One region of the Kitasatospora sp. NPDC048715 genome, then DNA from elsewhere that is predicted to be linked to it. Evidence: predicted binding sites of a transcription regulator. Region 1 holds the regulator's gene; the other holds the start of a gene.

Region 1 (3,739 bases):
AAGCCGGCTGGGCGAGTCAGTCGGAAGTCTCCTGCGCCTTTCGGCCGAGGACATATCCGAGTTGGAATAGCGAGTCGACCTTGTAGTCGTCTCGCATTTCGGCTATATGTCTGGCCAGTGTCCGCTCGCTAATTCCAAGGCGTCGTGCGATAACTCGGTGATTGGTTCCTTCGAGCATCTGGTCAATGATCGTCTGGCGCAGGCGTGACACGACCTGCTGCGGCACCGTGCGGTCGCCCTCGAATTCCAGGGCCCGGCTCCAGTACTGCTCGAAGACCTCATTGGCAAGATAGTCGACGACGGCAGGGTCGTAGATGAAGGCCGCGAGGCTCATGTCATCGTCGATCGGGATCACTGCCACGCGCCGATCCATCACTATGAGCCGCGTATAGGGCTCGTCAAGCGTGCGGTACTGGCCGCCGGCTTGGGCGAGTGTGGCGACGTAATCCCTGGTCGGCTGGTGGTATCGGGTGCTGGCGTGGTAGATCGTCCGCATCTTCGTCCCGCTGCGGAGCGTCTCCAGATCGTATGCGATCATTCCGGCGAGAAGATCCGGCTGCCGGGGGCCGCCAGGTTGGAGCGCCAGGGCCTCCTCGAATCCGGAACCCCTGAACTGCTCCAGCCGCTGCCGAATGAGCGCCTTCCCCCGAACATGCTCTATGGACCCTCCGGACCGCTTCGGGGTGTGGAATTCCCGGGCCAGATCCTGCAGTTCGGAGGGGAGCGATACGGCGCGTGACAGGAGTTCCAGTGCCTGACGTTGCCACGAATGGCTGAGGCTTGTCGAGAGCTGCGCGGGGTCGGCGGCCACGAAAACATTCGGATCATCACTGTCGGGTATGAGAAGGCCGATCCTCACCAGCTCGCCCCGCGCGGGATCATCCTGGTCGAGGTCGGAGTCCAACGGCAGTTTGCCGTCTCCTCGGATGACGGCGAGATATAGCTCTCGTGCTTCTGGCGAGAGGATGGTCAAGCCGGCGGCAAGGGGCTGCTCTCGTCCACTCATTCGCGACTCCTTGCCGTTACCGTGCTACCTGCGTCCCATCAGCGCTGGTGCTGAACGAGTTTTAGCATGCCAGATCTGGTGAGTCCCCCGGAGAGGGAATACGACCGCACTCTCTCACCGCACGGCAGCCGCCGGCACCCCCCGAGAGGAGGGGCCGGCGGCCGGTGGGTGCTTCGGTCAGCGCTTGGGGCGCCAGACGACGAGGGCGCTGGACTGCGGGGTGGGGGGCTGGTACGGGACGAGGTCGCGCCGGTAGGACGCGTGGACGGCGGCCTCGCGCTGCTGGAGGGCGGTGGCGGCGCCCTCCAGGGAGTCGACCAGTTCCGCGACCCGGGACCGCAGGGCGGTGACCTGGTTCTCCAGCTCGATGATCCGCTTGATGCCCGCCAGGTTGATGCCCTCGTCCTGGGAGAGCCGCTGGACCTCGCGCAACTGCTGGATGTCGCGGGCGGAGTAGCGGCGGCCGCGGCCGGCGGTGCGGTCGGGGCAGACCAGTCCGAGGCGGTCGTACTGACGCAGGGTCTGCGGGTGCAGACCGGACAGTTCGGCGGCCACGGAGATGACGTACACCGGGGTGTCCTCGGTGAGGACGTACGTCGGCGGGGCCGCGGCGGCGCGGCGGGTGCGGCGGGGGCCGGCGCCGGGCAGGCCCTCGCCGAGGCCGGGGCCGATCGGGGTGTCGGGGTCGATCGGGTTCATCGGGGACATCTGGTCGTCACGCTCCCTTCGCCGCCCGGAACAGGGCGGCGCGCGGATCGTCGGAGGCGGTGGCCTCGCGGTACTGCTCAAGGGCGTTCAGCGCGTCGCCGGTGACGTGCTGGGGCACCACGACCTCGACGGTGACGAGGAGGTCGCCGCGGGTGCCGTCCTTGCGGGTGGCGCCCTTGCCGCGGGCGCGCATGGTGAGGCCGTTGGCGCTGCCCGGGGGCAGCTTGAGCTTCACGGTCGGGCCGTTCAGCGTGGGCACCTCGATGGTGGCGCCGAGCGCGGCTTCGGGGAAGGCCACCGGGACGGTGACGGTGAGGTTGTCGCCCTTGCGGCCGAAGACCGGGTGGGAGTCGACGTGCACGGTCACGTAGAGGTCGCCGGGCTGCCCGCCGCGCTCGCCCTGGGCGCCCTTGCCCTTGAGCCGGATGCGCTGGTCGGCCTGGACGCCGGCCGGGATCCGGACCTGCATGGTGCGGGCCGAGCTGGCCCGGCCGCTGCCGTGGCAGTCGGGGCACGGGTCGTCGACGATCATGCCCCGGCCGCGGCAGTCCTTGCACGGCTCGGAGAGGGCGAAGGCGCCCTGGCCGCGGCTGACGGTGCCCGCGCCGACGCAGGTCGGACAGACCCGCGGGGTGGTGCCGGACTTGGCGCCGGTGCCGTTGCAGCCCCGGCAGGGGGCCTGGCTGGTCATCCGCAGCGGGACGGTCGCGCCGTCCACCGCCTCCTCGAAGGAGAGCGTCACCTCGGTCTCGACGTCGGCGCCGCGCCGGGGCTGGGCCTGCCGGGTGCCGCCGCGGTTGAAGAGGCCGCCGAACACGTCGCCGAGGCCGCCGCCGGCCTGGCCGGCGCCGCCCTGGCTGCCGCTGAAGAGGTCGCCGAAGTCGAAGCTGTAGCTGCCGTTGCCGCCGGGGGCGCCGCCGGCCCGGAAGCCGCCGTTGGCGAAGAGGCTGCGGGCCTCGTCGTACTCCTTGCGGCGCTTCTCGTCGGAGAGGACGTCGTACGCCTCGGAGATGTCCTTGAACCGCTCCTCGGCCTTGGAGTCACCCTTGTTGGCGTCGGGGTGGAACTCGCGCGCGAGCTTGCGGTAGGTCTTCTTGATCTCGGTGGCGGTGGCGTCCTTGGGCACGCCGAGGACCTTGTAGTAGTCCTTCTCGACAAAGTCCTTGCCACTCATGGCTTCCGCCACCTCCCGATGTCCATCGTCACTGTGCTGTCAACAGCCGGTGAGCAAACGGCTGCTGACAGAGCGCTGCGGAGCCGGCCGCCGTACTGGCCGGCGTACGACTCCGCAGCGCACTGGTTGTCAGCTGTCACAGGTTGTCAGCTGTCCGAGCCACCGTCGGACTTGTCCGCGTCGGCGGACTTCGGCTCGGCGTCCGGGGAGGACGCCTGGCTGCCGGGCTGGGGCTCCGCGACGGCCACCATCGCCGGGCGGATGATCCGCTCGCCGATGCGGTAGCCGGGCTGGAGGATCTGCACGCAGGTGTCCTCGGTGACGTCCGAGGAGTAGCTGTGCATCAGCGCCTCGTGCATGGTCGGGTCGAAGGGCTCGCCCTCCTTGCCGAACTGCTGCAGGCCCAGCTTGGCGACGACCGTCTCCAGCGACTCGGCGACGGACTTGAAGCCGCCCGTGACCTCGCCGTGCTCGCGGGCGCGGCCGATGTCGTCCAGGACCGGGATCAGCGACTCCAGGATGTTGGAGACGGCGATCTCGCGGACGGTCAGCCGGTCGCGCTCGACGCGCTTGCGGTAGTTCTGGTACTCGGCCTGGAGGCGCTGGAGGTCACCGGTGCGCTCGGCGAGCTCGCGCTTGGCGGTGGCGAGGTCGTCCGAACCGGATTCCCCGGTACCGGCCGCGGCGGCCTCCTCGGCAGCCTTGATCACGGCCTCTTCGGCGGCGGAGTCGTCGCCGGGCTTACCGCCCTGCGGCTTGTCCGTCATGCCGCACCGCCCTTGGGCTTCTCGTCGTCCACGATCTCGGCGTCGACGACGTCGTCGTCCTTGGCCTGGGCGGAGTCACCGGAG
Region 2 (3,739 bases), on a different contig from region 1:
AGCGCCAGCTCCAGCACCTCCCGCACGTCCGCCACCGGGTGGACGGTGAGCCGCTCCAGCACCTCGGCCGGGACGTCGTCCAGGTCGGCCTCGTTGCGCCTGGGGATGATCACCGTGGTGACCCCGGCCCGGTCGGCGGCGAGCAGCTTCTGCTTCACCCCGCCGATCGGCAGCACCCGCCCGGTCAGCGACACCTCGCCGGTCATCGCCACGTCGGTGCGCACCCTGCGGCCCGAGAGCAGCGAGGCCAGCGCCGTGGTCATGGTGATGCCGGCGCTCGGCCCGTCCTTGGGGACGGCCCCGGCCGGGATGTGCAGGTGCACGCCGCGGTCCCGCAGCGAGGTGACCGGCAGCTCCAGCTCGGCGCCGCGCGAGCGCAGGTAGGAGAGCGCGATGTGCGCGGACTCCTTCATCACGTCGCCCAGCTGTCCGGTGAGGGTCAGCCCGGTGCCGCCGGTCTCGGCGTCGGCCAGCGAGGCCTCGATGTAGAGGACGTCGCCGCCGGCGCCGGTCACCGCGAGGCCGGTGGCCACGCCGGGGACGGCGGTGCGGCGCTCGGCCGGCTCCTGGGCGGACTCCGGCACGTGGTGCGGTCGGCCGATCAGGGCGCGCAGGTCCTGCGGGCCGACCCGGGCGGGCAGCTCGCGCTCGCCCAGTTCGGCCTGCGCGGCGATCCTGCGCAGCACCCGGGCGATCGAGCGCTCCAGGGTGCGCACGCCCGCCTCCCGGGTGTACTCCCCGGCGAGGCTGCGCAGCGCCGACTCGTCCACGGTGACCTGCCCGCCGCCGAGACCGGCCTTCTCCAGCTGGCGCGGGAGCAGGTGGTCGCGGGCGATGGCGACCTTCTCGTCCTCGGTGTAGCCGTCCAGCCGGACCAGCTCCATCCGGTCGAGCAGCGGCTCGGGGATGGCCTCCAGCACGTTGGCGGTGGCGAGGAAGACGACGTCGGAGAGGTCGAGCTCGACCTCCAGGTAGTGGTCCCGGAAGGTGTGGTTCTGCGCCGGGTCCAGCACCTCCAGCAGGGCGGCGGCCGGGTCGCCCCGGTAGTCGGAGCCGACCTTGTCGATCTCGTCGAGCAGGACGACCGGGTTCATCGAGCCGGCCTCCTTGATCGCCCGCACCAGCCGGCCGGGCAGCGCGCCGACGTAGGTGCGCCGGTGGCCGCGGATCTCCGCCTCGTCCCGGACGCCGCCGAGCGCGACCCGGACGAACCTGCGGCCCATGGCGCGGGCCACCGACTCGCCGAGCGAGGTCTTGCCGACGCCGGGCGGGCCGACCAGGGCCAGCACCGCGCCGCCCGCCCGTCGCCCGCCGGTACCGCTCGTGGGAAGCGCTCCGCGCTGCCCCTCCCGCGGGCCGCCGACCGGCCCGAGCCCCTGGTCGGCCCGGCGCTTGCGGACGGCCAGGTACTCGACGATGCGGTCCTTCACGTCGTCGAGGCCCGTGTGGTCGGCGTCCAGCACCGCGCGGGCGCCGGCGATGTCGTACTCGTCCTCGGTGCGCTCGCTCCAGGGCAGTTCCAGGACGGTGTCCAGCCAGGTCCGGATCCAGGAGCCCTCGGGCGACTGGTCGGAGGAGCGCTCCAGCTTGTCGACCTCCTTGAGCGCGGCCTCGCGGACCTTCTCGGGCAGGTCGGCGGCCTCGACCCGGGCGCGGTAGTCGCCCTCCTCGTCGGCCGCCTCGCCGTTCAGCTCGGCCAGTTCCTTGCGGACGGCCTCCAGCTGGCGGCGGAGCAGGAACTCCTTCTGCTGCTTGGCCACGCCCTCCTCGACGTCCTTGCGGATGGTGTCGTTGACCTCCTCCTCGGCGAGGTGGTCGCGCAGCAGGGTGAGCGCATACTCCAGTCGGGCGACCTGGTCGGCCTCAAGCAGCACCTTGAGCTTCTGCTCGGCGGTGGCGAAGGGCGCGTAGCCGATGTTGTCGGCGAGCTCGCCGACGCCCTCGATCTGCGCCACCCGGTCGACGATCTGCCAGGCGCCGCGCTTGCGCAGCCACTGGGTGGACAGCGCCTTGTACTCCTTGACCAGCTCGGCGGCCCGGCCGGCCACCGGGGTGCCCACCGAGGACTCCCGGAACGGCGTGGTCTCCACCCAGAGGGCGGCGCCGGGGCCGGTGGTGCCGGCCCCGATCCGGACCCGGCTCACGGCGCGCACCAGCGCCGCCGGATCGCCGTCCGCCAGCCGGCCGACCTGCTCCACGGTGGCCAGGGTGCCGGCCGCCGCGTACGAGCCGTCCACCCGCGGGACCAGCAGGACCTGCGGCTTGCCGGTGCCGGTGGCGGCGGCCCGGGCGGCCTCGACCGCGGCGCGCACCTCGGCGTCCTTCAGGTCCAGCGGCACGACCATGCCCGGCAGGACGACCTCGTCGTCGAGCGGCAGCACGGGCAGGGTGAGCGGTGTGGACGTCGATGCCATGATCTCTCCCCAGTCAGTGAACTTGAGTCGACCTGACTAAGGCTTGGCGGCCGCCGGATGTTCCCGGCGCTCTGTTCGCCGTGAGCGAACACATATCGGGCCGGGAAGCCCGCGCCCGACTCCGTCAAGAGAGGGGTGGGCGCACCTCGGGGAATCCCGGCAGGAGGCCCCCGGGGCCCGGACGGCCCCGGCCGGACGGCGGCGTCAACGCGCCGTCCACACCCGCGCGGGCGCACCGCCGGCGGCCGTCGCGACGGCCGGACGCGGCCGGGGCGGGCGCCGCTCCGCCCGGCGCAGCCAGCGCCACAGCGCGACCCCGGTGAGCACCGCGGCCGGGTGCCCCACCCCCGTGATCACGTCCTTGTCGGTGGCGATCTGCTGGGCGATCATCAGCCCCGCACCGCCCAGCGCGAGCAGCCGCCCGCGCCAGGAGAGCAGCCCGGCCACCGCGCCCAGGCAGGCGAGCACGCCGTAACTGACCCCGATGTCCAGGTAGTCCATCGCCTCGGGCGCCATCCGCCCGGTCTCCACCGCGATGATCACCACCCCCTGGGAGAGCAGCGTGGCCGCGACGTGCCCGACCGCGAACACCGCCGCCGCCCGGGCCGGACCGACCCGGCGCTCCAGCGGGGCGAGGGTGAGGGCGAATCCCCACAGGTAGGGCATCCACACCTCGCCGGCCACCCAGAATCCGCTCAGCACAAGAGCACGCAAAGGATGCTGGAGCAGGTTGTGCCCGTCCGAGCTGGAGGCCTCCTGCAACCGCTGGACGAGTTCCGGGTCGGCGAGCTTGGCGAAGGTCGTGGTGGCGCCCACGACGGCGAGGTACCCGAGCGTGAAGGGCGTGCTCCGGGGTGTCGGCACCCGCTCCAACAGCCACTGGAGGACGCCGGTGCGCAGCCCGAGGCGGAGCATTCCGTAGGGCGCTCCCGCACCCCCGCACCCGTCGGCACTCCGTCCGAGTCCCGCCATGCCGCCTCCGCTCCACGCCGCAGCCACCGGCTCCCCGCCCGGGCCCAACGTACCGGCGCGCGCCGCGGGTTCCGCCCGGTCGGGTGTTGTCGTGGCCACGGTACGTCGAGGTTCTGAGAGGCACCTGGGAAAAGCCCGTGAAGAACACCGCCGTAGCGGACGGCGGGATTCCCGACATTGGTCCAGACCTTCTCCCCCGCAACGCGGCAGTAGGGCCTCTGACCGGCGACTTGGCGTCAACTGAACTGCATACGTACCGTTACGCAGTGAAAATTCGCCGGGTAAGGTATCGGCCCGTGCCCACTCGTGCAGTGGGTCCGAGGGCGGCCCGACAGCCGGCCCACGGGCCGGAA

Evidence for each region. The regulator HspR, encoded in region 1, represses chaperone genes until heat shock. The targets are predictions, from matches to a motif close to TTGAGNNNNNNNNNCTCAA.
Region 2: a site for HspR is predicted at 2,437-2,455, ahead of lon (endopeptidase La). Genes of this name have one in related genera too.

The regions. Positions count from the first base shown of each region.
Region 1 is NZ_JBICVH010000001.1:180,293-184,031, forward strand. It holds gene ACGFSC_RS00875 (helix-turn-helix domain-containing protein) at 17-1,006, opposite strand; gene ACGFSC_RS00880 (heat shock protein transcriptional repressor HspR) at 1,184-1,714, opposite strand; gene dnaJ (molecular chaperone DnaJ) at 1,722-2,888, opposite strand; gene grpE (nucleotide exchange factor GrpE) at 3,035-3,655, opposite strand; gene dnaK (molecular chaperone DnaK) at 3,652-3,739, opposite strand, start outside.
Region 2 is NZ_JBICVH010000012.1:17,939-21,677, reverse strand. It holds gene lon (endopeptidase La) at 1-2,414, opposite strand, end outside; gene ACGFSC_RS22655 (rhomboid-like protein) at 2,619-3,329, opposite strand.